Regions from separate parts of the Kitasatospora sp. NPDC056531 genome, predicted to be linked through region 4. Evidence: riboswitches for the same ligand, from Rfam matches in the RefSeq annotation. Region 4 holds a riboswitch; each other region holds the start of a gene.

Region 1 (6,952 bases), on a different contig from region 4:
CCCAAAAGACATCCTCAGGTACATTCCTGCCATGGACGCCTCCGCCCCGAACCCGGCCCGCCACCGCGTGGTGGCCCTGCTCGGCGCACCCCAGGCGCCGTTCGAACTCGCCTGCGCCGCCGAGGCCTTCGGCACCGAACGCGCCGGACTGCCCTCCCACTACGACCTCACCCTGTGCACCCGGACCCCCGGCCCGGTGCCGACCACCCTCGGCGTCCCACTGCTGGTCGACGCGGGCCTGGAGGCGCTGGAGCGGGCCGACACCGTGGTCGTCCCCGGCTGGCAGCCGCCCGGCTCCCCGGTGCCCGCCCGGGCGGACGAGTCGCTGGCCCCGCTGCTGGAGTGGACCGAGGGGCACCTGGGGGAGCGGCTGGCCGTGGAGGACCTCGCCGCCCGAGCCGGGCTCTCCGGGCGCACCCTGGCCAGGCGCTTCGCCGAGCAGCTGGGCACCAGCCCCGGCCAGTGGCTGCTGGCCCGGCGCGTCGACGCCGCCCGGGCTCTGCTGGAGCAGACCGACCTGCCGGTGGAGGCCGTCGCCGTGCGGGTCGGCCTGGCCTCCGCCGTCAACCTGCGCCGCCGCTTCCGCGCCGCCCTCGGCACCACCCCCGGCGCCTACCGCCGCACCTTCGGCAGCGCCCGCGTCGACTGAGTCCCAGGTGCTCGGCGGGCTCGGAGCTGTGATCGCCGAGGAGGGCGAGGTCGGCGAGCAGGGCGTCGGCACAGTCGTGGGCGCCGGCCCGGGCGAGGGCGGACCCGGGTGCACTGCCCAGCCAGCTCCAAGTCAGCCTTCTCCCTCTTCCTTCGGCTCGGGCATGGGGACGGGGGCGTCGATCTCCAGATACCAGGCGTGATCGGCAGGGGTGACGCGCGAGCTGCCTTGTGCGCCCCCGCCCCCCGGGCGGCGGCCGTCGCGACCGGCATCGACAGCCGGGAGAGTTGTCCGATTAGGGTATTTATGCGGCGCTTTGTCAGCTAATTTGGCATTTCATCAGATCTTCGCTGAATGTCCATGTGATGTGCGTGATACGAACTTGTGTCTTCCGGCTCGATCTGCCTAGCGTGCAACCTGTTCGCACCTGCGGACCCTGCCGCCGGGACGCCGAGTCCTGTCCACCGGTCGGCCGGACGTCGAGCAGTGCACCGGGCAGGAGCGGGGGAACCAGGTAGTTCGCCGCGCCCTGCTCGGTCCGTTCACGGACGAGACGGGTGTGGCTAGGGGTGAAGCCGCTGCGTGCGGCCGGGCTACCTCACGGCCCGAACCCGACAGCTCACCTCGCAGGCGTCGCAGAGGGACGCCCCATGCTGACTTCAGGTACCGGCCGGCATCGCCGTGCGCGCCGGAGACACACCCCGCGTCTGGCCGCCACCGTCGGGATCGCCGGCGCCGGCCTCATGCTGCCGCTGCTGAGCGCGAGCGGAGCCTCCGCCGCGCCCGGCTCCCACACGTACGCGAGCCACGCCGGGTGGCAGGAGCACCACCAGCACCGGCACCAGAGCGACTCCGATGGTCAGCGCCGCCACCAGGCCGACCCGGACGCCGCGGGGCCCTCCGCTGCGGCCCCGGCCGAAGCCTCGCAAGCCTCACCGTCGCCGTCCGCCCCGGCCTCCGGTGCCCCGGCCTCCGGTGCCCCGGCCTCCGGCGCCCCGGAATCCGGCGCCCCGGCCTCCGGCGCCCCGGAATCCGCGGCCTCCCGCGCTCCGGAATCCGCGGCCGCGCGACCCGGCGGCGAGCCCCAGGGCTCCCACTCGGCGCGGCCCTCCGCTCCGGCTCCGACCCCGGCGTCCCACACGTCCGCGCCGTCGTCCCCGTCGTCCCCGTCCGCCCCGGCCACGCACGCCCCCGCCCCCGCGGCCATCCCCACCGCCCCGGCCGCGCAGACCGGTTCGAGCTCGGACGCCGTGCAGCAGGTCCTCAAACTGATCAACCAGGCGCGAGCCGCCCAGGGCCTGCCCGCCTACACCATCACGTCGGGGCTGACCAGCAGCGCCGGGGCCCACGACCAGACGATGGCCGGCGGCTGCGGCATGTCCCACCAGTGCCCGGGCGAGGCCGAGTTGGGGGCGCGGGAGACGGCCGCAGGCGTCCAGTGGAACGCCGTCGGGGAGAACATAGGCTACGGCAACGGGGTCTCCACCTCGGCCCAGGACATCGCCGCCATGGCGGTCAGCCTGACCCAGGACATGCTGAACGAGACGCCGCCGAACGACGGCCACCGCAAGAACATCCTCAGCAGCGAGTTCACCCACATCGGCATCGCCGTCCACCGGGACGCCAGCGGAACCGTCTGGCTCACCCAGGACTTCTCCAACTGACCCGTCCGTCAAGGACGTAGGACGAGGCCCCTGACCACGAACCGTTCCAATTAAGTGATCAGGAGTGAGTCTTGGACCCAGGTCTGATCACTGCGTGCATCCCGAACGGTGGTGGATGCCCGACTGGTCGCCCGCGTTCTCGTGGTCCCCGTCCGGCGGCGCGCATCGTGTGCGCGGTCCGTGACGGGGCGGCGGGTCTCCTCACGCCCTCGGATGCCCGATGGGGCCTGGACGGTCCGATGCCCACGACGATCGCTCCGGTCGTCGTGGGGCGGTGCCGTCCGTCGCCGGATCGGGTGTCCGAGGGCGCGTCGCCCGATCGCGATGCTGGCGGCATCGTGCCGGGTGGTAGGGCGGGTGGGTGTCACGAGCGGCTTCTGCCAGTGCTGCGCGCCCCATTGGGAGGTGTGGGCGGGGTCCACGGCGACGATGACCATGTCCAGCTCCGCGGCCATGGACACGAGCCGGGCGCGGAGCCGGCCGGTGGGGATGCCGGAGACGAGCTGCCGGAACCGCTTGCGGCGGCCGTGCTTCTCGCGGGTGGTCTCGGCGGTGAAGTCCAGGTTCTCCAGGCCGATCGCCCTCACCCCGCACCGCTTCGCCCAGTGCAGGAGCCGGGTGATGGCGTGGCGGACCTGGGCGTCGCGGTGGGTGGCGGTGCCGGTCAGGTCGTAGCGGAACCGGCGGGGCTCGCCGACCGGGTTGCCGCGGGCGTCGAGGTGCCAGGCGGCGAAGTGGTCGGCGTTGGTGTCCACCCCGACCATCCCGGCCGCGCGGGCCGCCTCCAGCGGCATCGTCCGCACCACGGGCCGGGTCCAGGAGGCGTCCAGATACCAGCGGCCCCGGGCCACGTCCAGGTGGATGCGGTAGGCCACCGCCCGATTACCCTCGATCCGGTCGGCCCACTCGGTACCCCGGTGCGCGAACGCCACCTTCGAGGCAAGGACGTACCTGCCGCTGGCGGCGTTGGCATGCCCGGCGAGCGGCGCGGGCAGCCTGATCGACACCTCCCCCTGCGGGGTGACCCGGATCGTCTCGTTCCCGAACCGCTTCCCCGACTCCCCATCGGCGGACAAGAACCAGCGGGACGCCTCCCACCGCGCCCGCCACTCGGCCTCGGTCAGGTTCGCCGCCGCCAGGTTGTGCCGGGTGTTCAGCAGCTTCCGCCCGCCGCGCACCACCCGCACGCACCCGACCTCACGATCAGCCGCGACCTGCGCACGCCGTTCCTCAAGGGCCGCAAGACGGCGGGACTTGACGAACCGCTCGTGCCTGGACCGGAAGCCGCCAGGCGCGTGCTTGGTGCCCTTCTGCCTGACCGGCAACGACAGACGGTGGCGCAGCATCCGGATGCCTGTGTCCAACGCGTCCAGGTACGCGGCCTGCCCACGACGCGACAGCGCCCACTGGTCGTGCGTCGCCTTGGTGACGCTCCCGGCCCAGCGCGACGACGACTCCACGGTCAGGTCACGTCTGCGCGCGGCCCACGTCCCGTTGCCGTGTTCCAGGCCGTCCGCGCAGCGCGCCTTCAGGTCCTTCGACGCCAGAGCCCCCATGTGCCCGCCGACCAGCCGCAGCACCCTCTCGTCCTCGGGAGTGAGGCCCTTGAGACGGTCACGGACCGTCACACCCGACGGGCCAAGGGAAACGAACGGCGCGTCGATTGACCGGAGCTTCCTCTTCGGCCCAGTCATGCCATCCCTCCTCCCAGTCAGTGCCACCACCCTCACACACACCACCGACAGTCGTCTCATCGATCCAACAAGCCGTGATTGAAAAGGCACTTGTGGACACTTATGCGCACCAAAACGACCTCAATCCCCAGCAGTTCACAAACCCCGATCCACCGGGCCCTACGCCGTACCGCCCCGCAGCGGTGCCGGCCGGCCGGGGCGCAGCGGGATCGCCCCGGCCGGCACGGCTGAGTTCGGCCGCCACCCGCTTCCGCGGCCGCTGGCCCACCCGCCGCGGCGGGTACGGCCCGGGCCCCCGAAGGTGATCAAGATGTGATTATCTGAGTGTCGTATGTGCACGTCGTGATCGCTACGGTACGTCGCTATGCGAAACGGCGACCCGACCCCGGGCCAGGACAAACCAGACGACGAGCAGTGGAACGTCACCCTCGACGACGACTTCGTCAAGGCCGCGACCATCTCGGAGAAGAACGTGCACCGCCCGGCCGGCGACCCGCCGCCCAAGCGGGTCTGGCCGCGCAACCTCGCCCTGGCCCTCGGCGCCGCCGCCCTCACCGTCCTCGGCTTCAAACTGCTGCAGCCCGCCGAGGACACCGCCCCCACCGCCGCCGCCTCCGCGCCGGCCACCGCCCCGGGCACCGCGGCCCCCGCCGCCGCCTCCGCCGAGGCCACCCCGACCGGCCGGGCCACCTCAAGCGCCCCGGCCGCCGCGGGCCGGCCCCAGATCCCGCTGGACCAGGTCTTCCCCGCCGAGGTGAAGGCGGCCGACGGCACCGTCTACACCAAGGTCGGCTCCGCCACCCTGGCCTCGTGCACCCAGCCCGACTCGGTCGGCCCCCGGCTGATCGCCCTGATCAAGTCGAGCAAGGGCTGCCTGGGCGAACAGATCGCCCTCTACAAGGACCCGCAGAACAACCAGTTCAACCTGGCCCTGTTCACCATGAAGGACCCGCAGGACACCGTCCACCTGGTCACCGAACTCACCATGGACTTCGAGGACTTCGAGGTCGGCGCCCAGGCCCCGCCACCCGCCTCCGGGCTGCCCGTCCTGCCCGCCGACAGCGGCATGGTCCAGGCCTTCACCGGCGCCGGCCGCGCGATGCTGGCCACCCTCGGCCAGTGGAACGACGGCCGCGCCACCGACCGCCAGCAGCTCGTCGACCGCCTGACCCCGCTGCAGACGGCCGTCGGCAAGACGGTCTTCGCCTGCGAGTCCCAGCGCTGAGACCGGGCGCACCGAAAGTCCGGCCGCAAGGCCGGGGCAACCCCCTCCGGTCACGCCGGAGAGGGAGCCAAGTGCCCCTCTGGCTGCGGGACTTGGAGTGAGCTCCGCAAGCAGGTCCCGGACGCCGCGCCGTCAGGGGCGCGGCGTCCGGGCAGGACGGGCGGCCACGTCCTGCCCGTTCGCGGTTCCCTGTCGCGCGGTCACCGGACCGCTGTGGCCCGGGCGGTGAACCGGTTCGCCCGCGAAGACCCACCGCCTTTCCCCGGCACACCGGTCGGCCGGTTGCGTTTGGATTACGGCGTGTCCGATTTGTGGATCTTGGGCGGGAGTGCGGTGGTTGAATTTGTTGGCACCGCTGTCATCGAACTCTCATAATGCCTGCTGAGCCACGTGGCGGACGGTCCGGAGAGCCGCGGGGGAGCGGAATCCGAGAGTGGTCCGCGTGCGAAATCCACTTTTCCCCTGGGGGAGTCCTTTGTCCGCGCCCGAAAACGAGAGCGCTTTCACCGATCCGCCGCCGAAGCCGGTCGCGGAGCCGGCGCCCGCCGTTGCGCCGGAGCCCGAGGTCGTCGCGGGTCCCGTGTCCGGCCCCGCCCCGCGCCGTCTGCCCCGCGCCGTCGGCGTCGCGCTGGCCACCGCCGGGCTGCTCGCCGTCACGGCGGCCAGCGCCGCGGTGACCGTCGCGGTCGGCAAGCCGGACAGCCGCCCGGCCGCCGCGGCGCCCGCCCCGCGCGCCACCGCTTCGGCGAGTGCGAGCGCGAGTGCGACGCCCTCCGCGACCCCGGTCCCGGTGCCGACCGCCGTCCCGGCCGAGCCCAAGCCCACCAGCACCGTCAAGGGCACGGTCAACGGCTCCAAGCACGAGGGCGACCTGCGCTACTTCCTGCTCCCGATCCCCGACGGCGGCGAGTCGTACGGGCCCGCGGACGGGATGGCGCTGACCCACGACAACGTCTCCGAGATGTTCGGCAAGCCGGACGACATCGACACCCTCCTCGGCAACATGGGCTACAAGGACGGTGCCACCCGCACCTACCGGACGGCCGACGGCAAGGCCGAAGTGACGGTCACCCTGCTGCACCTGGGGTCCGCCGACATCGCGAGCAGGTTCGTCAAGTTCTACAACATCAAGTCGGAGGAGCCGATCGACATCGACGGCGACCCGAACGCCCACGGCTTCCGGAAGAAGCCCAAGAACGAGGCGTTCACCGGCTCGATGACCGGCATCGGCAGCCAGGGCGACGTCCAGTACACCATCGACGTCGAGGTGAAGGGCACGCCGGACAAGGCGCTGCTGAGCGACGTGATGAAGCGCCAGCGCGAGTGGCTCGCCTCCGGCGGCTGAGCCCGCGCCCGCGCCCGCCCTCCGACGCCACCCCTTCCTCCTCTGGAGCCATTTCCGTGACCACCGAACCCACGCAGCCGCCGCCCGCGCCGGCCGCCGACCCGGCCGCGCCACCCGTCCCGCCCGCGCCACCCGTCCCGCCGCAGCCCCAAAGCCCGCCCACCGAAGGCGTGTTGACCGGCAACCCCGACCTCCCGACGGCCGCCACCGAGCCCGAGGCCGCGCCCGAGCCCGAGGCCGCGCCGCGTGCCCCGCGCCGCCCCCGCCCGGTGCTGCTGTCCACCTGCGCCCTGGTGCTGGGCGCCCTGGCCGGCGGCGGCGTCGGCTACGCGATCCAGGCCCAGCGCCCGCCCACGCCGCTGCCCAAGCTGCAGG
Region 2 (6,952 bases), on a different contig from region 4:
AGTCCCGCTCGGTCGTCGAGGAACTGCTCTCGATCGTCCGCAGCGAGCACGCCGGCGTCCAGGCCGCGGTCGGCTACCTCCCGACCGGCGACGCCGAGGGCGAGGGCGGGGAGGACCGCACCGTCGCCGAGCTGCTGGCCGAGGCCGCCGAGGCCGGCCTGGCGGCGCCCGTCGTGGTGCCGCTGGTGCCCGGGCCGCACGACTTCCTGACCGGGCTTCACGCCCTCGCCGCCGAGTACGGCGCGACCGTCACCGACACACTGGGCCCGCACCCGCTGTTGGCCGAGGCCGTGCACGTGCGGCTGTCCGAGGCCGGGCTGGCCCGGGCCGACCGGGCCCGGCTGTTCGCCATCGCGACCGCCGCGGACGGCGTGGTCCTGACCACCGTCGGCGGCGAGGACGCGGCCGCCGCGGCCGGCATCACCGGCGTGCTGCTGGCCGCCCGACTGGCCGTCCCGGTCGTCGCCGCGGCACTCGACGTCCCCGGCTCGGTGGCCGACGCCGTCAACCACCTCAAGGAGACCGGCTCCCAGCGCCCCGCGCTGGCCCCGCTGGTGATCGGGCCCGAGGCGGACTCGGAGCTGCTCGCCACGGCCGCCGAGGAGACCGGCTGCCCGTCGGCCGCGCCGCTGGGCGCCTACCCGGCCGTCGGTCAGCTGATCGCCTCCACCTACCTGGCCGCACTGCCGACGCCGACGCCGGAGGAGCTGGCCCGGGCCGAGGCGGAGGCCGCGGCCGCCGCCGGGGCCCAGGAGGGCTCCCGCGGCGCCCACGCGGCCGCCCAGGGGTCCGTGGAGGCCTAGCGGGCGGCCCGCGACCGCCGTCACACACTCCCCGCCGTACCCAAGGGCCCGGAACGACTGCGTTCCGGGCCCTTCGGCTTGCACCGGCCTGCCCTGCGGCCCGCCCTTTCCGCCGCTCCTCCACCCGCCCTCGTTCATTTTCTTCGGCTCGCCCCGCAGCTTGTCCAGGTACGGGAATTACAGGAGCTTCGGGAGTTACAGAAGCATAACGGCCAATAGGCCGCTATGTCCGTTTTGTCGCTTTTGAGCGTAAATGCCGGGCGCGCATTCCGGCGCTCGATTCACGACTACTCCCCTGTTGCGCCCGACGCGCCATCGCACACTTCTACACTCCGTCACTTCACTTCTGAAGCGGAGACAATTGCGGGAATCCACAGCAGCGTTGCTGAAAAACGATCATTTACGATCATGATCCGTGTCCAATTTGACAGTTTCCACTAAACCGTGATGCGCGTCACAGATATTTGCAGTTTGAACTTAAGTCCGCTTAACGTGCTCCCCAGTTCGTAACCACACGGACCCAGTTCATCCGCAACGCCGAGTCCTGCCGTCGGATGTCCTGGCAGCGCGAAAACGCACCACGGCAGGAGCGGGGGAACCACAGGTAAGTCGCCCCGGGCCGCTCCTCGGAACGGTCCAGGGCTAGGGGTGAAGCCGCGTCCACAGCGCGGCCGGGCAACTCCAGCCCGAATCCGACAGCTCACCTCGCAGGCGTGGGAGAGGACCGCGTCTTCATGCTGCCCACCAACGGCGCCCGCCCGTCCGGCCGTACCCGTCGCGTGATCGCCGCCATCGGCGTCGCGAGTGTCGGTCTCACCATCCCGTGCCTCACCACCGGCACCGCCAACGCCGCCCCCGTCGCCACCTGGGACAAGGTCGCCCAGTGCGAGAGCAGCGGCAACTGGAGCATCAACACCGGCAACGGCTTCTACGGCGGCCTGCAGTTCACCTCCAGCACCTGGGCCGCCTTCGGCGGTACCGCGTACGCCCCGGAGGCCAACCAGGCCACCAAGGACCAGCAGATCGCCATCGCCGAGAAGGTCCTCGCCTCGCAGGGCCCGGGCGCCTGGCCCGTCTGCTCGGTCCAGGCCGGCCTGACCAAGGGTGGCGCCCCGGCCGCCGTCGACACTTCCGCCGGCACGGCCGCCAAGCCCGCCGCCAAGCCCGCGCAGAGCCAGGCCCCGGCCGCGAAGCCCGCCAAGCCGGCCGCGCCCGCCCAGGAGCAGGCGCAGTCCTCCACCGACTACACCGTCGTCGAGGGCGACTGGCTGTCCTCGATCGCCTCGAAGAACAACGTCCAGGGCGGCTGGCAGCACCTGTACGACCTCAACCGCGCCACCCTGACCGAGGGCCCGGACACCATCTACCCCGGCCAGCACCTGACCTTCGGCGACGGCGACAAGGCCCAGGCCGACAAGTCCTCCTCGTCCACCTCCGGCTCGAACTTCGGCTGGTTCAACCGCTCCCAGAAGGCCGGCCAGGCCGCGAACGGCGGTGCCGTGAACGCCAAGCCGATCGCCCAGACCCAGGCCTCGAAGCCGGCCTCGAAGCCCGCTGCCAAGCCGGTCGCCAAGCCGGTCGCCCAGGCCGCCACCGGCAGCATGGCCGCCGCGGTGTCCTTCGCCGAGTCCAAGGTCGGCCAGGCCTACGTCTACGGCGGCACCGGCAACGGCGGCTGGGACTGCTCCGGCCTGACCCAGGCCGCGCTGCGCGCCGCGGGCATCAACATCCCGCGCGTCGCCGCCGACCAGGCCGCCGCCAGCACCCACGTCTCGCTGGACAGCCTGCAGCCGGGCGACCTGCTGTTCTGGTCGAACAACGGCCAGAACTCCGGCGTGTACCACGTCGCGATCTACATCGGCGGCGGCAAGTACATCGAGGCGGCCAACCCGAGCTCGGGCGTGCGCGAGCAGACCATCGCCAACTGGGCCCCGGACTTCGCCGGCCGGGTCTGAGCAACGGCCCACGGGCCCAGACGCCCACAACCCACGGGCCCGCAGCCCACGGGCCCACAGCTGACGGACAACAGCGAACAGCTGACAGGTAACAGATTTCAGATAACAGAATTCAACATCTGTCAGCCGTCATCCGAACGCTGACCACCCGCCACCCCCGGGGAGAGTCTGGTCGCTCCTCCCCGGGGTTTCGGCGTATTCGCATGGTGAAACCCCGCCCCGACGGGCATGCTGCTGCTCTGCACCCGAGGAGGAATCAGCATGGCCCAGGTCACCATCACGCTCGACGCGAACCTCGCGATAGACGCGATGCTGCTCTCCGGCACCAAAAGCCCGCAGGACGCGGTCGAACTGATCCTGCGCGACTACCTGGCCCGCGGCCGCCGCACCGAGACCAGGACCGGCGACGCGGCCGACGGCCACCGGCTCACCGCCGACCGCCCGGCCGTCCAGGAGGGCTGACCGGACCGCACGGTCGAGCAGACGCACGCCGACGGGCCCCGGAGAGCAACCGCCCTCCGGGGCCCGTCAGTTGAGTACCACCACCCGGTACCAGGGGTCAGCGTGCGCAGGCCCCGGTGGACCCGCGCATCACCAGCTCCGGCTGGAACATGAACTCCCCGCGCTGGGCGGCGTTCCCGCCGACCTCCTCCAGCAGCGCGTCCACCGCCGCCGTGGCCATCGCCTCGACCGGCTGGCGGATCGTGGTCAACGGCGGCTCGGTGAAGGCGATCAGCGGCGAGTCGTCGAAGCCGACCACCGACACGTCCTGCGGCACCGACAGCCCGCGCTGCCGCACCGCCCGGATCGCCCCGAGCGCCATCATGTCGCTCCCGCAGACGATCGCCGTGCAGCCCTTGTCGAGCAGCGCGCCGGCCGCCGCGTGCCCGCCCTCCACGCTGAACAGCGTGTGGTGGACGAGTTCCTCCGCCTCCTCCTGGCTGCGCCCGAGCACCTCGCGCATCGCGGCCGTGAAGCCCTCGATCTTGCGCAGCACCGGCACGTACCGCCGCTGCCCGACCGCCAGCCCGATCCGCTCGTGCCCGAGTTCGGCCAGGTGCTGGACGGCCATCCACATCGCGGCCCGGTCGTCCGGCGAGATGAACGGCGCGTCGATCCGCTCGCTGTAGCCGTTGATCAGCACGAACGGCACCCCGCGCCCGGCCAGCCGGGCGTAGCGGTCGTGGTCGGCCGTGCTGTCGGCGTGCAGCCCGGAGACGAAGACGATGCCCGCCACGCCCCGGTCGACCAGCATCTCGACCAGTTCGTCCTCGGTGGACCCGCCCGGCGTCTGGGTGCACAGCACCGGCGTGTAGCCGTGCCGGCTGAGCACCTGCTCGATCACCTGCGCCAGCGCGGGGAAGATCGGGTTGCTCAGCTCCGGCGTGATCAGCCCGATCAGCCCGGCGCTGCGCTGGCGCAGCCGGGTCGGCCGCTCGTAGCCGAGCACGTCGAGCGCCGCCAGCACGGTCTGCCGGGTCGCGGCGGAGACGTTCGCCTTGCCGTTGAGTACGCGGGAGACGGTGGCTTCGCTGACCCCCGCCTGCGCCGCGATGTCTGAGAGTCGCGCCGTAGTCACGGGCCCAGAGCCTATTGCACCCACGTCAGACCGCCCACCAGCCGGTGCTGTCCGGAGCGAGCACCGTCTCGCCACCGTCCACCACGAGTTCGGTCGAGCCGAGCAGCAGTCGACCGGGCGCCGCTATCCGCACCGGCTCACCGGTGGTGTTCACGGTGCAGACGAAGGAGCCGCGGCGGAAGGCCAGGGTGCCTTCGGGGGCGTCCAGCCACTCGACCTCGGTACCCGCGCCCAGGTCGGGCTGCGCACGGCGGACGGCCAGCGCGCTGCGGTACAGCTCCAGGGTGGAGGTCGGGTCGCCGGTCTGCGCCTCGACGCTGAGCGCGGCCCACTCGGCCGGCTGCGGCAGCCAGGACGGCCCGCCCGCCACCGGTCCGAAGCCGTACGGGGCCTCGGTGCCGGACCACGGGATCGGGACGCGGCAGCCGTCGCGGTAGCCGTCCTGGCCGGCCTGGCGGAAGAAGGACGGGTCCTGGCGGACCTCGTCCGGCAGGTCCGTGACGTCCGGCAGGCCGAGCTCCTCGCCCTGGTAGACGTAAGCGGAGCCGGGCAGCGCGAGCATCAGCAGCGTGGCGGCACGGGCCCTGCGCAGACCCAGCGAACGGTCACCGGGGGTGCGGATCTGGGTACCCAGGCCCGGCTCGTTGGCGAAGCGGGTGGCGTGCCGGGTGACGTCGTGGTTGGACAGCACCCAGGTGGTGGGGGCGTCGACCGGGCGCATCGAGTCGAGCGACAGGTCGATCACCTCGCGCAGCGCGGTGGCGTCCCAATCGGTGCCCAGGTACTGGAAGTTGAAGGCCTGGTGCAGCTCGTCGGGGCGGACGTAGTTGGCGGTGCGCTGGACGGTCGGGGTCCAGGCCTCGGCGACGCCGATCCGCTGGCCCGGGTACTCGTCGAGGATCTTGCGCCAGCTGCGGTAGATCTCGTGCACGCCGTCCTGGTCGAAGAACGGCATGACGTCGTTGCCGAGCAGCTTGAGCTGGTCGGCGCCGCCGAGGTCGGGCAGGCCGGGGGCCTTGACCAGGCCGTGGGCGACGTCGATGCGGAAGCCGTCCACGCCCATGTCGAGCCAGAACCGCAGGATCGAGCGGAACTCGTCGGCGACGGCCGGGTTCTCCCAGTTGAAGTCGGGCTGCTCCGGGGCGAACAGGTGCAGGTACCAGTCGCCGGCGGTGCCGTCCGGGTTCTCGGTGCGGGTCCAGGCCGGGCCGCCGAAGATGGACTCCCAGTCGTTGGGCGGCAGTTCGCCGTTCTCGCCCTTGCCGGGGCGGAAGTGGTAGCGGTCGCGCAGCGGGGACGCGGGGCCCTCGCGCAGGGCGCGCTGGAACCACTCGTGCTGGTCCGAGGAGTGGTTGGGCACGAGGTCGACGATGATCCGCAGCCCCAGCCCGTGGGCCTCCCGGATCAGGGCGTCGGCGTCCAGCAGGGTGCCGAACATCGGGTCCACCGCGCGGTAGTCGGCGACGTCGTAGCCCGCGTCCGCCTGCGGCGAGGCGTAGAACGGGGAGAGCCAGACGGCGTCCACGCCGAGGTCGCGCAGGTACGGCAGGCGGCTGCGGATGCCCGGCAGGTCGCCCATGCCGTCGCCGTTGGAGTCGGCGAAGCTGCGCGGGTACACCTGGTAGATGACCGCGTCCCGCCACCAGCCTCTGGACGCGCTGACGTTCGCCTCGTGAGCGGTGTCGGCGGCAGGCCGGGAGGTGTCGGCCAGGTTCTGGGTCATGGACGGTATCCCTTGGGGACTAGAGGAGCGGGGAGCGCTGTGTCTTCGAGGAGCGCAAGGGCCTCGCGAAGTGCCGGGACTTCGTGGAGCGTTACGACTTGGAGGCACCGGCGGTCAGGCCGGTGACCAGGTGGCGCTGCACCAGGTAGAAGAAGGCCGCGGACGGGATCGCGATCAGCACCGCGGTCGCGGCCATCAGGTTCCACTGGGCGTCGTGCTCGCTGACGAAGCTCTGCAGGCCGACGGCCAGCGTGTACTTGTCGGAGCTGAGCATGAAGGTGGAGGCGAACGGCACCTCGGCCCAGTAGGTGAGGAAGGAGTAGAAGGCCGCGACCGCCAGGCCCGGGCGGGCGAGCGGCAGCACCAGCCGCCAGAAGGTGCCGAAGGGGCTGAGCCCGTCGACCCGGCCGGCCTCGTCGATCTCCACCGGGATGGTGTCGAAGTAGCCCTTCAGCAGCCAGGCGCAGTACGGCACGGTGGTGGTCGAGTAGACCAGGATCAGGCCGGCGTAGCTGTCCAGCAGGTCGAGCGCGGAGAGCATGGTGTACATCGGCACGATCAGCACCGCGATCGGGAACATCTGGGTGACCAGCAGCGACCACATCAGCGGCTTGTGCCCGGGGAACTTCATCCGGGACACGGCGTACCCGGCGGTGGCGGCGAGCATGACGCCGAACACGGTGGTGATACCGGCGACCAGCAAGGAGTTGCCGAACCAGGTGAAGAAGTCGGTGTCGCCCAGCACCTGCTGGTAGTTCGACAGCGTGAGCTTGCCGAAGATGTCGCCGGGGTGGAGGTAGTCGTTCTTGTCCGGCCCGAGCGAGACGAACAGGATCCACGCGACCGGGAACAGCGCGATCAGTCCGGCCAGGATCAGGACGCCGTGGGACAG
Region 3 (6,952 bases), on a different contig from region 4:
GCGGCCTGGGCCGTACCGCCGGAGGGGGCGGGTGCGGCGGGCGCGGAGGGCTGGGCGGCAGGGCCGGCCGGGTCCACCGCGATGTACGGGGTCTCCCCCGGCACCGCGTAGTGCAACCGGGCGCGGGCCTGCGCCTTGACGTACTCCGGGTCCTGCCAGCGGGCCTTGTCCCGGCGCAGCTGGTCGACCTGCTGGCGCACGTGGTCGGCCTTCGCCCGCTGGGCGGAGATCTCGGCGCGCTGGGAGATGAACTGCCGCGTCGGGTAGGCGAGGATCGCCACCAGGGAGCAGAGCACCAGGACGAGGACGGTCGCCCGGCTCGTGAACCGAGGTCGGGCCGCCAAGCCCGGGATCCTCCAGCCAGCCATCTCCCGTATCCCCTCCTGGTCGCGACGGTGCCCCGCCGTCCACCCTACGGGGTGTGCGGCGGGGCACCGGTCAGGCTTGCGCTAGCTCGGCTGCTCAGCCCTCGTGCTTGCTGTGCGGACGGGTCCGCGGAGCGACTGTGCTCACTGGTCCGCAGAGCGACTGTGCCTACTGGTCCGCAGAGCGGAACCGCGGGAAGGCGCCGCGGCCGGCGTACTCGGCGGCGTCGTCGAGGATCTCCTCGATGCGCAGCAGCTGGTTGTACTTGGCGACGCGCTCGGAGCGGGCCGGGGCACCGGTCTTGATCTGGCCGCAGTTGGTGGCGACGGCCAGGTCGGCGATGGTGACGTCCTCGGTCTCGCCGGAGCGGTGCGACATCATGCAGCGGTAGCCGTTGCGCTGGGCCAGCTCGACGGCGTCCAGGGTCTCGGTCAGCGAGCCGATCTGGTTCACCTTCACCAGCAGCGCGTTGGCGGTGCCGGTCTCGATGCCCTTGGCCAGGCGGGCCGGGTTGGTGACGAACAGGTCGTCACCGACCAGCTGGACCTTGTCGCCCAGCTTGACGGTCATGGCCTTCCAGCCGTCCCAGTCCGACTCGTCCAGCGGGTCCTCGATGGAGACCAGCGGGTAGGCGGCGACCAGCTCGGCGTAGTACTCGATGAGCTCGGCGGCCGAGAGGGCCTTGCCCTCGAACTGGTAGGCGCCGTCCTGGTAGAACTCGGAGGAGGCGACGTCCAGGGCCAGCGCGACGTCACGGCCGGGCACGTAGCCGGCCTTCTGGATCGCCTCCATGATGAGGTCCAGGGCCTCGCGGTTGCTGTCCAGGTTCGGCGCGAAGCCGCCCTCGTCGCCGAGGCCGGTGGACAGGCCGCGCTCCTTCAGCACGCCCTTGAGGGTGTGGTAGACCTCGACGCCCCAGCGGACGGCCTCGGAGAAGGACTCCGCGCCGATCGGGGCGATCATGAACTCCTGGATGTCGACGTTGGAGTCCGCGTGCGAGCCGCCGTTGAGGATGTTCATCATCGGGACCGGCAGGACGTGCGCGTTCGGGCCGCCCAGGTAGCGGAACAGCGGCAGGTCGCTGGCCTCGGAGGCGGCGTGCGCGACGGCCAGCGAGACGCCCAGGATGGCGTTGGCGCCGAGCGAGGACTTGTCGGGGGTGGCGTCCAGGTCGAGCATGGCCTGGTCGATCAGGCGCTGCTCGGTGGCGTCGTAGCCGACGAGCTCCGGGCCGATCTGCTCGATGACGGCCAGGACGGCCTTCTCGACGCCCTTGCCGAAGTAGCGGTTCTTGTCACCGTCGCGCAGCTCCAGCGCCTCGAAGGCGCCGGTCGAGGCACCCGAGGGGACAGCGGCACGACCGGTGCTGCCGTCGTCGAGGCCGACCTCGACCTCGACCGTGGGGTTGCCGCGCGAGTCGAGGATCTCACGGGCTACGACGACATCGATGGACGGCACGAGGCATCTCCTTGCGGAAGCAGGGTCCGGCTGACGGTGGTGCTGTCGGCGGGACGATTGCGGAGTCGTTACGACCAGAGCCTAACCGCCCGAGCTCCCGGGGCCACGTTGGCCTCGGTTCCGTCTCAGCGTGTGGCCCTACTACCCACCGGTAGTTCACCTGCTTGTCCCAGCTTGTCCCCCCGGCGCGGACGAATGCGGACGAAGGGGGCCGGGTGCGGCCCCCTTCGTCCCCGGGGTGCTGTTCGAGGTCCTACGGACCGTCTCGGTCGAGGCCCTACGGGCCGGTTCAGCCGAGGTGCAGGACCTGGCCGGGCATGATCAGGTTCGGGTCGCCGCCGACCGTGCCGCGGTTGCCGTCGTACAGCGCCTGCCAGCCGCCGGACACGCTCTGGGCGGCGGCGATGCTCGACAGGGTGTCACCGGAGTGGACGGTGTAGTCGTGACCGGCCGGGGCGGCCTGGGCCGGCTGGGCGGCGCGCGGGGCGGCGTGCTTCGGAACGTACTGCTGGACCGGCTGCTCCGCGGGCTTCTCGGCCTGCTTCGGGGCGGCGTGCTTCGGAGCGTACGACTGGGCGGGCTTCGCGTCCGCCTTGGGGGCCTGCTGCTCCGGGGCCTGCTGCTTGGGCGTCTGCTGCTTGGGCGTCTGCTGCTGGGGGGCGGACTGCGGCTTGGCGTCCGAGGAGGTGTCGACCGCGGCCGGGGCGCCGCCCTTGCTCAGGCCCGCCTTGACGGAGCAGACCGGCCAGGCGCCCGGGCCCTGGGAGGCCAGCACCTTCTCGGCGACCGATATCTGCTGGCCCTTGCTGGCCTGGTTGGCCTGCGGCGCGTAGGCGGTGCCGCCGTACGCCTTCCAGGTGCTGGAGGTGAACTGCAGGCCGCCGTAGAAGCCGTTGCCGGTGTTGATGCTCCAGTCGCCGCCGCTCTCGCACTGGGCGACGGAGTCCCAGGCGGAGGCCGGGGCGGCGGAGGCGCCGGTGGCGGCGAGGAGCGGCATCGCGAGTCCGACGCCGGCCACACCGGCGACGGCGATGGCCTTCTCGGCCTGGGTGCGACGACGGTGACGGCCAGTTCCAACGAACAGCATGAAGGGTCCCTCTCCGCACGCCTGCGAGGTGAGCTGTCGGGTTCGGACCGGGAGGTGGCCCGGCCGCCGTGCGCGGAGACGTTCCGCTCGGGCGGCTTCACCCCAAGCCGTGGAGGACGGCAACAAACCTGGTTCCCCCGCCCCTGCCCAAGGGTCTGGTCGGTTTCCCGTGGCGCGGCGGGCAGGATTCGGCGTTCCGCGCACGAGGTCCGCAGCTGCGAACTCCAGGGAGACTAGACAGATCCTCAGACCAATCACAAGCTCATATCGCCGACATCACACAGGAATTACGGCATGTGATCAATCGCCTACCAACTGCGCCTGTTTGTCCGGATTGATGGGTGTTCACCCCGCTGTCAGGAGGGCATCAACGGCGTCCCGTCAGCGTGTCGAAGCCTCAGGAAGGGCATGCGGAGACCGGATCTCGGGACTGAATTCGACCGGAAGTTCGCGCAATCCACGCATGATCAGGCCACCCCGCCAGCGGAGATTCTCCGGGCTTTCGGCCAGTCGCAGATCGGGCAGCCGGGAAAGCAGCGTGGCCAGCGCGGCGCGTCCTTCGAGCCGGGCCAGCGGGGCGCCGATGCAGTAGTGGATGCCGTGCCCGAACCCCAGGTGGGGATTGTCGACCCGGGTCAGGTCGAGGGTGTTCTCGTCCGCGAACCGGGCCGGGTCGCGGTTCGCCGCCGCCAGCACCACCAGCACCGGATCGCCCACCGGGATGTCCACCCCGCCGATGGTCAGCGGCCTGGTCGCGAACCGCCAGGTCGCCAGCTCCACCGGCCCGTCGTAGCGCAGGAGTTCCTCGATCCCGGTCTCCAGCAGCGCGGTCTCCCCGCGCACCACCGACTCCTGCAGCAGCACCCGCTGCCCCGGGTTGCGCAGCAGCGCGTACGTCCCGTTGCCGATCAGGTTGACGGTCGTTTCGAAACCGGCGAACAGCAGGATGAAGGCCATCGCGGCCGCCTCGTTCTCGGTCAGGTGCTCGCCGTGGTCACTGGCCCTGATCAGACCGGAGATCAGGTCGTCACCGAGGTCGGCCCGCTTGCGGTGGATCAGCTCCAGCAGGTACGCCCGCATCCGCTTCACCGCCCGTCCCACGCCGCCGCGTTGGCTCCCGCCGTGGCCCGGCTTTGTGTGTCGCAGCATCATGCCGGCCCAGTCGCGGAAGTCGTCCTGGTCCTCCGCCGGCACGCCCAGCATGTCGCAGATCGCGTAGATGGGGAGCGGGAAGGCGAACTCGTGGATCAGGTCCGCCGAACCGCGCTGCGCGAAGCCGTCGATCAGCCGGTCGGTGAGCTGCTGCACCCGCGGCTCGAACTCGGCCACCCGGCGCGGCGTGAACGCCTTGGACACCAGCCGGCGCAGCCGGGTGTGGTCCGGCGGGTCGATGTTCAGCAGGTGGGTCATCAGGTCCGCCTGCCGCTCCCCCGGGATGCCCACCCGGCCGGTGCGGTGCGCCTGCTCGCTGTGGTGCGCCGGGTTCTTCGACAGCCGACTGTCCGCCAGCGCCTGCCGGGCGTCCGCGTACCGCGTCACCAGCCAGGCCTCCACGCCGCTCGGCAGCCTGGTGCGGTGCACCGGGGCGTGCTCGCGCAGCCAGGCGTAGGCCGGGTACGGGTCGGCGGCGAACTCCCAGGTGAAGAGCTGCGGGGCGGGCTGGGCGGCGTCGGGCTGAGCAGGCATGGGTCGACCGTAACCGCTGGGTCGGGCGCGTCCTGACCGTTCCCGACCGTCAACACTTCGCGAACGGCGCGCGAGCGGGTCGCCAACGCTCCGTGGACAGCTGGTGGACGGTCCGTGGACAGCTCTTGGGCAGCTCTTGGCCGGGTGGCAGGCGTGAGTCTGGTCACCTGCGGGGTAATCCCTGTTGCGGAGGGTCAGGTCGTGCCTACGATCCTCCGCAGTATGCGTGGGCGCCGGTGCGGTGTCGCCCACAGGGAGGAGCAGACCATGCAGGTCAGCGGGGCAGTCGTCGTCATCGCGGTACTCGACGGCGGTTCGGGAGCCGGCCTCGCCCGCCGGTTCACCGCGGCCGGCGCCGCCGGGATGCTGATCGCGGACACCCACGTCGGTGTCGCCGAGGACCTCGCCGCCGAACTCGACCGGCCGGGCTGCCCCGTCGTCGGCGTCGGCGCTGACATCCGCCGCCCCAGCGACGTCGCCGCCCTGGTCGACACCGCCGAGAAGCACCTGGGGCCGATCGACCTCTTCTGCGTCGCCGGCCCGAACGGCGAGCGGATCGTCTCCCTCTCCGACCTGCCCGACCACCTCGACCTGGAGCGCCTCGCCGAACTCCTCGCCCTGATCGGCGAGGCCATCGGCGAGCTCGTCCCGCCGCAGCGGCGCCCGACCGGGCACACCGCCACGGCGGCCTGAGCCGCTACTCCGGCTTGAGCCCCTCGGCCGCGCGTACCGCGTCCCGGTAGCCCCGCGCGGCCGAGCGCAGCGCCGCGTCCACGTCCACCCCGGCGTCGTACGCCCGCTGCGCCACCGCCAGCAGGAGCCGGCCCGCCGACTCCGCGGTCAGCTCCGCCGGCAGCTCGTACGGCTCGTCCGGCACGCCCTCGAACCCCGCCCGGCGCACCCGGGACACCAGCTTCGCCGCGTACGCCAGCGCCGGCAGCCCGGCCGGCACGCCGTCCAGCACCGACTCCCGGTCCACCTTCTCCGCCGCCTTCAGCTGCTCCCAGTTCGCCTCCACCTCGGCGGCGCCCTCGGCCTCGACGTCCCCGAACACGTGCGGGTGGCGGTACACCAGCTTCTCCACGATGTCCCCAGCCACGTCGTCGATGGTGAACGGCCCGGTCGGGTGCTCCTCGGCGATCCGGGAGTGGAAGAAGACCTGGAGCAGCACGTCGCCCAGCTCCTCGCGCAGCGTGTCCCGGTCCCCCTCCTCGATCGCCTCGACCAACTCGTACGCCTCCTCGACCAGGTACTTCACCAGGCTCTCGTGCGTCTGTTCGGCGTCCCACGGGCACCCGCCGGGCGAGCGCAGCCGGTCCATCACCGACACCAGGTCCAGCAGCCGCGAGCCGGGCAGGTCGTACGAACCCGGCAGCACCTCGATCTCCGGCACCTCCCCGGCGTGCTCCACCGCCAGCCGCGCCAGCGCGTCCGTCAGCCCCGGATCCCCGTCCGGGCTCCCCAGCCACACCGTCGGCCCCGCCCCGGCCGGCTGCTCGGTCAGCATCCGCGCCAAGGCCGGCGCCGACTCCGCCGCCGCCACCTCGACCGCCACCCCGGCCTGCCGCACCGCGGCCACCTGCGGATGCCCCTCCTCCCCCACCAACACCCGTCCGGCCGACCGCAACGCCTCCCACGCCGGCCACGCCAGCAACCCGGGAGCCACCCGGTGGGTGGTGGTCAGCAGGATCAACTCCGCGCGCGGAACATTCGTCGTCACACCCCGAACCTACCCGCCCCTCGGCGGAACGGGCCGGGCCGCGGGCAGCCCCGTCGCTCCCGCCGACTTCCCCGCCCCCGAACCCGGCTCCCGAACGACACGCTCAACCCGACCCACCGCCCTCCCGTACCCACGGAAAATCGGGCCCCGATCTGGCGGACCGCCAGATCGGACCCACCGACTGGCGCAGGAAGTCGAACCCGCCGACTTCCCGCTCCCGCACAAGCGGCAGATGGTTGAAGCCAAGCCGTCGGCGGGGGCGCGGATGACCAAGGGCGAGGGGCTGCAACCGGCACAACGGGCGAGGTCAGCGCACCGACGGCATGCCACAGCCGCCGACCCGGCCGGAACCACCCGAGCCCACCGACTTCCAGCTGCGGCAGAGGCAGGTCGGGGGGTCAGCGGGCCGGGGGCCAGGGGGTGGCGTGGTGGGGGTGGAGGGTGGTGAGGGATTGGCGGAGGCGACGGACGGCCGGGTGGTGGGGGCCGTCGCGGCGTTCGCGTTCGAGGAGGAGTTGGAGGAGCCAGTGCCAGGCGTTCTGGGGGTCGCCGGTGGCGGCGAGGTGGAGTCCGATGCGTTCGCGGAGGTCGTAGGCGCGCTCGGGGTCGGTGTCGAGGCCGGATTCGAGGCGGGC
Region 4 (6,952 bases):
CAGCATCGCGCGACCGGGGCCGCGCCCAAAAGACGACGAATCTCGCCAAAGCCAGCAGGAGTTGACGCCCAGTTCGACCACTCGAACTCATCCGGAGCCGCGAACGGCAACGGCCGGCCCGGCTCCACGAGGGGTCCTCGCGAAGCCGGGCCGGCCTTGGGCGTGTCCCGCGCCCATGTCCACCAGTGCGGCGATCACCCGGTCGAGCGGTCACCCGACATGACCATCCCGGGCGGTCGATTCGCCCCGCACCAGCGGTGGTTCCTGAAACCCGCGGTCAGCGCGGGGTCCGAACAGGGTCTGCGCAGCGTCAGAGCGCGACGCCGTGCGCCCGCAGGTAGGTGACCGGGTTGATGTCCGAGCCGTACTCCGACCCGGTGCGGATCTCGAAGTGCAGGTGCGGGCCGGTCACGTTGCCGGTGGCGCCGGAGAGGCCGAGCCGCTGGCCGACGGTGACGGTCTGACCGATCTTCACACCGATCACGGAGAGGTGCGCGTACTGGGCGTACTTGCCGTCGGCGAGCTTGATCTCGACCTCGTTGCCGTAGGCACCGCCGTTGCCGGCCTTCACCACGACACCGTTGGCGACCGCGCGCACCGGGGTGCCGGTGGAGGCGACGAAGTCCTGGCCGGTGTGGTGGCCGGAGGCCCACATCGAGCCGGCCACGCCGTAGGCCTCGCCCAGCACCGGGTTGGCCAGCGGGGCGACGTAGCCGAAGGTGGCGGCGACCGGGGCGGCAGCGACGGCCTTAGCCGGAGCGGCGGTGACGGCCTTAGCCGGGGCGGCAGCGACGGCCTTAGCCGGAGCGGCGGTGACGGCCTTAGCCGGGGCGGCAGCGACGGCCTTAGCCGGAGCGGCGTTCTGAATCCGGGTCTGGACCTGGGCGCCCGGCTTGGCGGCCTCGGTCTGAACCTGCACCTGAGCGCCTGCGGCAGCTGCGGCGCTCTGGGTGACCGGAGCGGCCGGCTCGGCCGGGGCCGCGGGCTCGGCCGGGGCCGCGGGCTCGGCCGGGGCCGCGGGCTCGGCCGGAGCGGCCAGCTGGGCCGGAGCAGCCGACTGGGCGGCGGCATCGGCGTGGGCCGCGAGCGACAGCCACTGACCCGGGAAGATCAGGTTCGGGTCGGCACCGACCACCGAGCGGTTCTGCTCGTACAACGCGGGCCAGCCGCCCTCGACGTTCCTGGCGTCAGCGATCTTGGACAGGCTGTCGCCGCCGACGACGCGGTAGCCCTCGTGGGCGGCGGCCGGGGCCGCCGACTCGGCGTCGACGGCGGCGGCGTGCTGCACGACCGAGGCGGCCGGGGCGTTGTGGGCCTGGGCGCTCATCGTGGTCACGAGCGGCAGGGCGAAGGAGACACCGGTGACGGCGGTGGCGATGCCGATGCGGGCGGCGCGGGGCAGGGCGATACGACGAGCCTGAGCAGGCATGGGATTCCTCTCCGACGCCTGCGAGGTGAGCTGTCGGGTTCGGGCTGGAGCTGCCCGGCCGCATGCGCGGCTTCACCCCAAGCCGGTCCTGGACGTTCGCGCTGAACAGCGCGGACCTCCGGTCCGGCGACTTACCTGTGGGTCCCCCGCTCCTGCCGTGCAGAGCTCAGTTCGAACCACCGGACAGCGGCAGGACTCGGCGTTCCACCCGGTGGGTCCACCCGGGCTGGCCAGGTAGTCGCTGAACTAAAACCCATCCGTTCGGGTGAAGCAATGTCGATCTCTTGAACCGGCGACAACCCTCCGGGGCGCGGTGACCCTCCGCATGACCCGCAGCACAGTGCGTACACAATCCATTCACTCGGCGCCACTGATCCACGACCCTTCGCCGACCTCGGCGGCCCAGAGTGACCGTCCGCTCACGCACCGACCACCCCGGACACACCGTCCCGGTGACCCTTGTCACGTGCACCCCGCCGGGCGCAGGATCAGGCCGTGGCCACCTCAACGGCCGGCACCCTGCGCCTGAGCACCGCGCAGGGCCGCTGGGTTCTCCTGGCAACGGTGCTCGGTTCCAGCATGGCGCTGCTCGACGGCACCGTGGTGAACGTCGCCCTGCCCCGGATCGGCGCCGACCTCGGTGCCTCCCTGGCGTCCCTGCAATGGACGCTGAACGCCTATCTGCTCACCCTGGCGGGCCTGATCCTGCTCGGCGGCGCGCTCGGCGACCGGTACGGAAGGCGCAAGGTCTTCCTGATCGGCGTGGTCTGGTTCGCCGCCGCCTCCGCGGCCTGCGCCCTCGCCCCGAACATCAACGTGCTGATCGCCGCCCGCGCCGTCCAGGGCATCGGCGGGGCGCTGCTCACCCCTGGCTCGCTCGCCATGCTCCAGGCCGTCTTCCATCCTGACGACCGCTCGGCGGCGGTGGGCCTGTGGTCCGGCCTCGGCGGGGTGTCCGCGGCCATCGGCCCCTTCCTCGGCGGCTGGCTGGTGGACGGCCCCGGCTGGCGCTGGATCTTCCTGCTGAACCTGCCGCTGGCCGCCGCCGTGATCGCGGTCACCTCCCGCTACGTCCCGGAGAGCCGCGACGAGTCCGCCTCCGGCCGCTTCGACGTGCCCGGCGCACTGCTCGCCGCACTCGCCCTCGGCGCGATCACCTACGCGCTCACCGCCGCAGGGGAGGGCCTGTCCCCCGCCGTCTGGCTCACCGGCGCGATCGGCCTGCTGCTCGGCGCCGCCTTCGTCGCCGTCGAGCGCCGCGTGCCCGATCCGATGCTGCCGCTCGGGCTGTTCTCGTCCCGGCTGTTCACCGCCGTGAACCTGGTCACCCTCTGCGTCTACGCGGCCTTCAGCGGGGTGTTCTTCCTGCTCGTGGTCCAACTGCAGATCGTGTCCGGCTTCTCGCCCCTGGTCTCGGGCTTCGCCCTGGTGCCGATCACGGTGCTGATGCTGACCCTGTCGGCGCGCGCCGGCCGCCTCGGCAAGCGGATCGGCCCGCGCATCCCGCTCACCGTCGGCCCGCTGCTCTGCGCCGCCGGGGTGCTGCTGATGCTGCGCACCGGCCCCGGCTCCTCCTACTGGGCGGACGTGCTGCCCGCCGTCGCGGTGATGGGCAGCGGGATGACCCTGCTGGTCGCACCGCTGACCGCGACGGTGCTGGCCGCCGTCGACGTACGGCACGCGGGCATCGCCAGCGGCGTCAACAACGCCGCCGCCCGCGCGGCCGGCCTGCTCGCGGTGGCCGCCCTCCCCGCGCTGGCCGGCCTGAGCGGCGATGCCTACCGGGTGCCGTCCTCGGTGGACTCCGCCTTCCACACCGCGATGCTGATCTGCGCGGGCCTGCTGGCCTGCGGCGGGCTGATCGCCTTCGTCACCGTCCGGGGCAACGTGCTCACCCCGGACGAGCACCCGGTGGCCGAGCCGAACTGCGACTGGCCCTGCGCCACCACCACCCCGCCGCTCGACCCCGGACACACCAAGACGCCCGAGGGCCCCGCCACCGGAACGGTGGCAGGGCCCTCGCCAGACAACTGACGCCGCGTCAGAGGATGTCGGCGGGCGCGTACTTGGCCGCCTCCGGGTAGGCCGCCGCGACGGCCTCCACCTGGCGGACCACCTCGGCGACCTGCGCCCCGGCCGCACCGGTGAACGACAGCTTGTCGGCCAGCAGCGCGTCCAGCGCCGCCCGGTCCAGCGGGATCCGCTCGTCGGCGGCCAGTCGGTCCAGCAGCTCGTTCTCCCGGGCGCCCGCGCGCATGGCCAGCGCGGAGGCGACGGCGTGCTCCTTGATGACCTCGTGCCCGGTCTCCCGGCCGACGCCCGCGCGCACCGCGCCCATCAGCACCTTGGTGGTGGCCAGGAACGGCAGGTAGCGGTCCAGCTCGGCCTCGACCACGGCCGGGAAGGCGCCGAACTCGTCGAGGACGGTCAGGAAGGTTTCCAGCAGGCCGTCGAAGGCGAAGAAGGCGTCCGGCAGCGCGACCCGGCGCACCACCGAGCAGGAGACGTCGCCCTCGTTCCACTGGTCACCGGCCAGCTCGCCGGTCATCGAGGCGTAGCCGCGCAGGATCACGGCCAGGCCGTTGACACGCTCACAGGAGCGGGTGTTCATCTTGTGCGGCATCGCAGAGGAGCCGACCTGGCCCTCCTTGAAGCCCTCCGTCACCAGCTCGTGGCCGGCCATCAAACGGATGGTCTTGGCCAGGCTGGACGGCGCGGCGGCCAGCTGGACGAGGGCGGTGAGCACCTCGAAGTCCAGCGAGCGCGGGTAGACCTGGCCCACGCTGGTCAGCACGTTCTCGAAGCCGAGGTGCCCGGCGACCCGGCGCTCCAGCTCGGCCAGCTTCTCGGTGTCGCCGCCGAGCAGGTCCAGCATGTCCTGGGCGGTGCCGACCGGGCCCTTGATCCCGCGCAGCGGGTAGCGGGCAATCAGCTCCTCCAGGCGACGGAAGGCGACCAGCAGCTCGTCGGCGATCGACGCGAAGCGCTTGCCCAGGGTGGTGGCCTGCGCGGCCACGTTGTGCGAGCGGCCGGCCATGACCAGCTCGGAGTGCTGGGCGGCGAGGCTGGCCAGGCGCACCAGCACGGCCACCGTACGGTCCCGCACGTGCTCCAGGGACTGGCGGATCTGCAGCTGCTCGACGTTCTCGGTCAGATCCCGGGAGGTCATGCCCTTGTGGATCTGCTCGTGGCCGGCGAGCTCGCTGAACTCCTCGATGCGGGCCTTCACGTCGTGGCGGGTGATCCGCTCACGGGCGGCGATCGAGCCGAGGTCGACCTGGTCGATCACCCGCTCGTAGTCGGCGACGGCGTTCGCCGGCACCTCGACACCGAGGTCCTGCTGGGCCTTCAGGACGGCGAGCCACAGGTGGCGCTCAAGGACCACCTTGTGCTCGGGGGACCACAGCTGGGCCAGGGTCGCCGAGGCGTACCGGGAGGCCAGGACATTGGGGATCTGGGGCTTCGCGCTCACGCTTCGCAAGCCTAACAGCCGAGGTCACGCCGAACGTCGGCGGCTGGGGCGGCCGGGCCGGATTCCGAACGCGGCCCGGACGGACTCGCCGTTCCGCTCGCCGAACCGCCCGCCCAATCGCCCGCCGAACCGCCCGCGCCCGTCGGCACCTTGGCCACCATCGCGCCGGGCGGACCGCTACTGCTGCGCGCCGCCCGTCCGACCGGCCAGCACCGGCAGGACCTGCGCGCAGATCGAGTGCAGGGCGACCCGCTGCTCGTCGGTCATCGCCTCGAAGGCCCGATGGGTACGGGCCATCTCACCGCGGATGCGGTTCAGGATCTCCCGGCCCTCCTCCGTGATCACCACGATCTTCACCCGGCGGTCACCGGCCGCCGCCGCGCGGTTGGCCAGGCCCAGCGACTCCAGCCGGTCGACGATCCCGGTCACGTTCGACGCGTCGCAGCCCAGCCGCCCGGCCAGCGCCCGCATCGGCACCGGCTCCTGCACTGAGCCCAGCGCCTTGGCCTGCGAGGAGGAGAGCCCGTGCCGGGCCGCGGCCGCCGCGAAGTCCTGGAAGTACGCGGCGCCGACGGCGGCCAACGCCTCCATCAGCTCGGCGTTGGTCGGTACGGTCGTCGTCGAGGTCGAACCCATGGGGCCCAGCGTACGACCCACTGCTTCAGTAACTCAAGCTTTGACCACGGCAACCGTCGGCGAGTCGCCTCACAGTCCCGCCATTCGGAGCAGAACCGGAGCGGATCAGCACCGCATCCCGGCGGATCAGGGCCGCATCACAACGGGTCAGGGCCGGATCAGAGCACCAGCTGGTCGAACAGCCGCCGTAGTTCCGCGTCCGCGTCCGCAGTCAGCCCGGTGTGCACCGGCCCCGGCTGGACGATCGCGCTGCGCGGCGCGGTCAGCCAGCGGAACCGCTGCCCGGGGCTGTCCGAGGCCGCCGGACCAGCCGACGGCCCACCCAGGCAGACCGCCTCGATCCCCTGCAGCGCCCGCCGCACCCCCTGCACGTCCGCCACCGGGTCCAGCGCCAGCAGCCGGGCCTGGTCCAGGTGCGTCCGCGCGGCCAGGTGCGCGCTCTGCCGGCAGTACAGCAGCACCCCGACGTTGACGCACTCGCCCCGCTCGACCCTCGGCACCGCGCGGATCACGGCGTACTCGTAGTCGTACAGCTCCACGACGGCCGGCAGCCCGGCCGGCAGCGGCTCGGTCATGCGGGCACCTCCGGCAGCCAGTCACGCGGACCGGCCAGTCGCTCGGTCAGCTGGGAACGGTACGCGGCGCGTACCTCCTCGGGGGAGTCGAAGCCGAACTCGTCCAGCAGCCAGACCTCGGGAATCTGCGCCACCGCGGCCTCGATCGCCGCCTCCGCGAGCGGCGCCAGCGCCTTGTCCGCCGCCGCCAGGTCCGGCCGGGCGCGCAGCAGCGCGTGGTCGGAGGCGTCGTACGGACGGCGCACCCAGGCGGCGGCGCCCGCCCAGTTGTGGTGGAAGATCAGGCTCGCGCCGTGGTCGATCAGCCGCAGCCCGCCGGTCGCCACCAACAGGTTGGGGTTGCGCCAGGAGCGGTCGACGTTGCCGATCAGCGCGTCGAACCAGAGCACCTGACCGGCGAGTTCGGGGTCCACGTCGAAGCACAGCGGATCGAAGTTGAGCGCGCCGCTGACGAAGGCCATCCCGAGGTTGGTGCCCCCGCTGGCCCGCATCTGATCCTGGATCTGGTGGTCCGGCTCGCTTCGCGCGAGCACCGGGTCCAGGTCGACGGTCACCAGCTCCGGCACCGGCAACCCGATCCGCCGGCCCAACTCCCCGGCCAACACCTCCGCCACCAACGCCTTGCGGCCCTGCGCCGCGCCGACCCATTTCAGCGCGTACAGCCGCCGGTCGTCGGCCTCGACCAGGCCCGGCATCGAGCCGCCTTCTCGCAGTGGCGTCACATACCGGACCGCCGTCACCTCGGGGAGCACACCCGACAGCTTATCGGTGCCCACCCCCTCCTCACGCCCGAATAACCCCCTCCCCCATCCACCCCACCGGCAGCACCCCACTCCACCC

The links. Region 4 has a riboswitch for cyclic di-AMP ahead of ACFQ87_RS27455 (peptidoglycan DD-metalloendopeptidase family protein). Riboswitches for the same ligand answer to the same signal wherever they lie in the genome.
Region 1: another riboswitch for cyclic di-AMP. It lies ahead of ACFQ87_RS42400 (CAP domain-containing protein); the one in region 4 lies ahead of ACFQ87_RS27455 (peptidoglycan DD-metalloendopeptidase family protein).
Region 2: another riboswitch for cyclic di-AMP. It lies ahead of ACFQ87_RS24165 (transglycosylase family protein); the one in region 4 lies ahead of ACFQ87_RS27455 (peptidoglycan DD-metalloendopeptidase family protein).
Region 3: another riboswitch for cyclic di-AMP. It lies ahead of ACFQ87_RS20085 (transglycosylase family protein); the one in region 4 lies ahead of ACFQ87_RS27455 (peptidoglycan DD-metalloendopeptidase family protein).

What each region holds. Positions count from the first base shown of each region.
Region 1 is NZ_JBHTTU010000153.1:459-7,410, forward strand. It holds gene ACFQ87_RS42395 (helix-turn-helix domain-containing protein) at 32-649, shown strand; cyclic di-AMP (ydaO/yuaA leader) riboswitch at 1,129-1,297, shown strand; gene ACFQ87_RS42400 (CAP domain-containing protein) at 1,300-2,313, shown strand; partial or broken gene ACFQ87_RS42405 (IS200/IS605 family accessory protein TnpB-related protein) at 2,364-4,007, opposite strand; gene ACFQ87_RS42410 (hypothetical protein) at 4,372-5,232, shown strand; gene ACFQ87_RS42415 (hypothetical protein) at 5,708-6,577, shown strand; gene ACFQ87_RS42420 (hypothetical protein) at 6,634-6,952, shown strand, end outside.
Region 2 is NZ_JBHTTU010000030.1:78,222-85,173, reverse strand. It holds gene ACFQ87_RS24170 (hypothetical protein) at 1-803, shown strand, start outside; cyclic di-AMP (ydaO/yuaA leader) riboswitch at 1,329-1,530, shown strand; gene ACFQ87_RS24165 (transglycosylase family protein) at 1,517-2,758, shown strand; gene ACFQ87_RS24160 (hypothetical protein) at 3,020-3,220, shown strand; gene ACFQ87_RS24155 (LacI family DNA-binding transcriptional regulator) at 3,318-4,337, opposite strand; gene ACFQ87_RS24150 (glycoside hydrolase family 13 protein) at 4,363-6,060, opposite strand; gene ACFQ87_RS24145 (sugar ABC transporter permease) at 6,152-6,952, opposite strand, start outside.
Region 3 is NZ_JBHTTU010000022.1:12,514-19,465, reverse strand. It holds gene ACFQ87_RS20095 (septum formation initiator family protein) at 1-344, opposite strand, end outside; gene eno (phosphopyruvate hydratase) at 535-1,824, opposite strand; gene ACFQ87_RS20085 (transglycosylase family protein) at 2,114-2,911, opposite strand; cyclic di-AMP (ydaO/yuaA leader) riboswitch at 2,916-3,082, opposite strand; gene ACFQ87_RS20080 (cytochrome P450) at 3,293-4,597, opposite strand; gene ACFQ87_RS20075 (SDR family NAD(P)-dependent oxidoreductase) at 4,865-5,290, shown strand; gene ACFQ87_RS20070 (MazG family protein) at 5,295-6,317, opposite strand; gene ACFQ87_RS20065 (protein kinase) at 6,716-6,952, opposite strand, start outside.
Region 4 is NZ_JBHTTU010000038.1:32,967-39,918, reverse strand. It holds gene ACFQ87_RS27455 (peptidoglycan DD-metalloendopeptidase family protein) at 311-1,429, opposite strand; cyclic di-AMP (ydaO/yuaA leader) riboswitch at 1,432-1,606, opposite strand; gene ACFQ87_RS27450 (MFS transporter) at 2,009-3,463, shown strand; gene purB (adenylosuccinate lyase) at 3,471-4,901, opposite strand; gene ACFQ87_RS27440 (MarR family winged helix-turn-helix transcriptional regulator) at 5,079-5,537, opposite strand; gene ACFQ87_RS27435 (DUF3037 domain-containing protein) at 5,696-6,112, opposite strand; gene ACFQ87_RS27430 (HipA family kinase) at 6,109-6,864, opposite strand.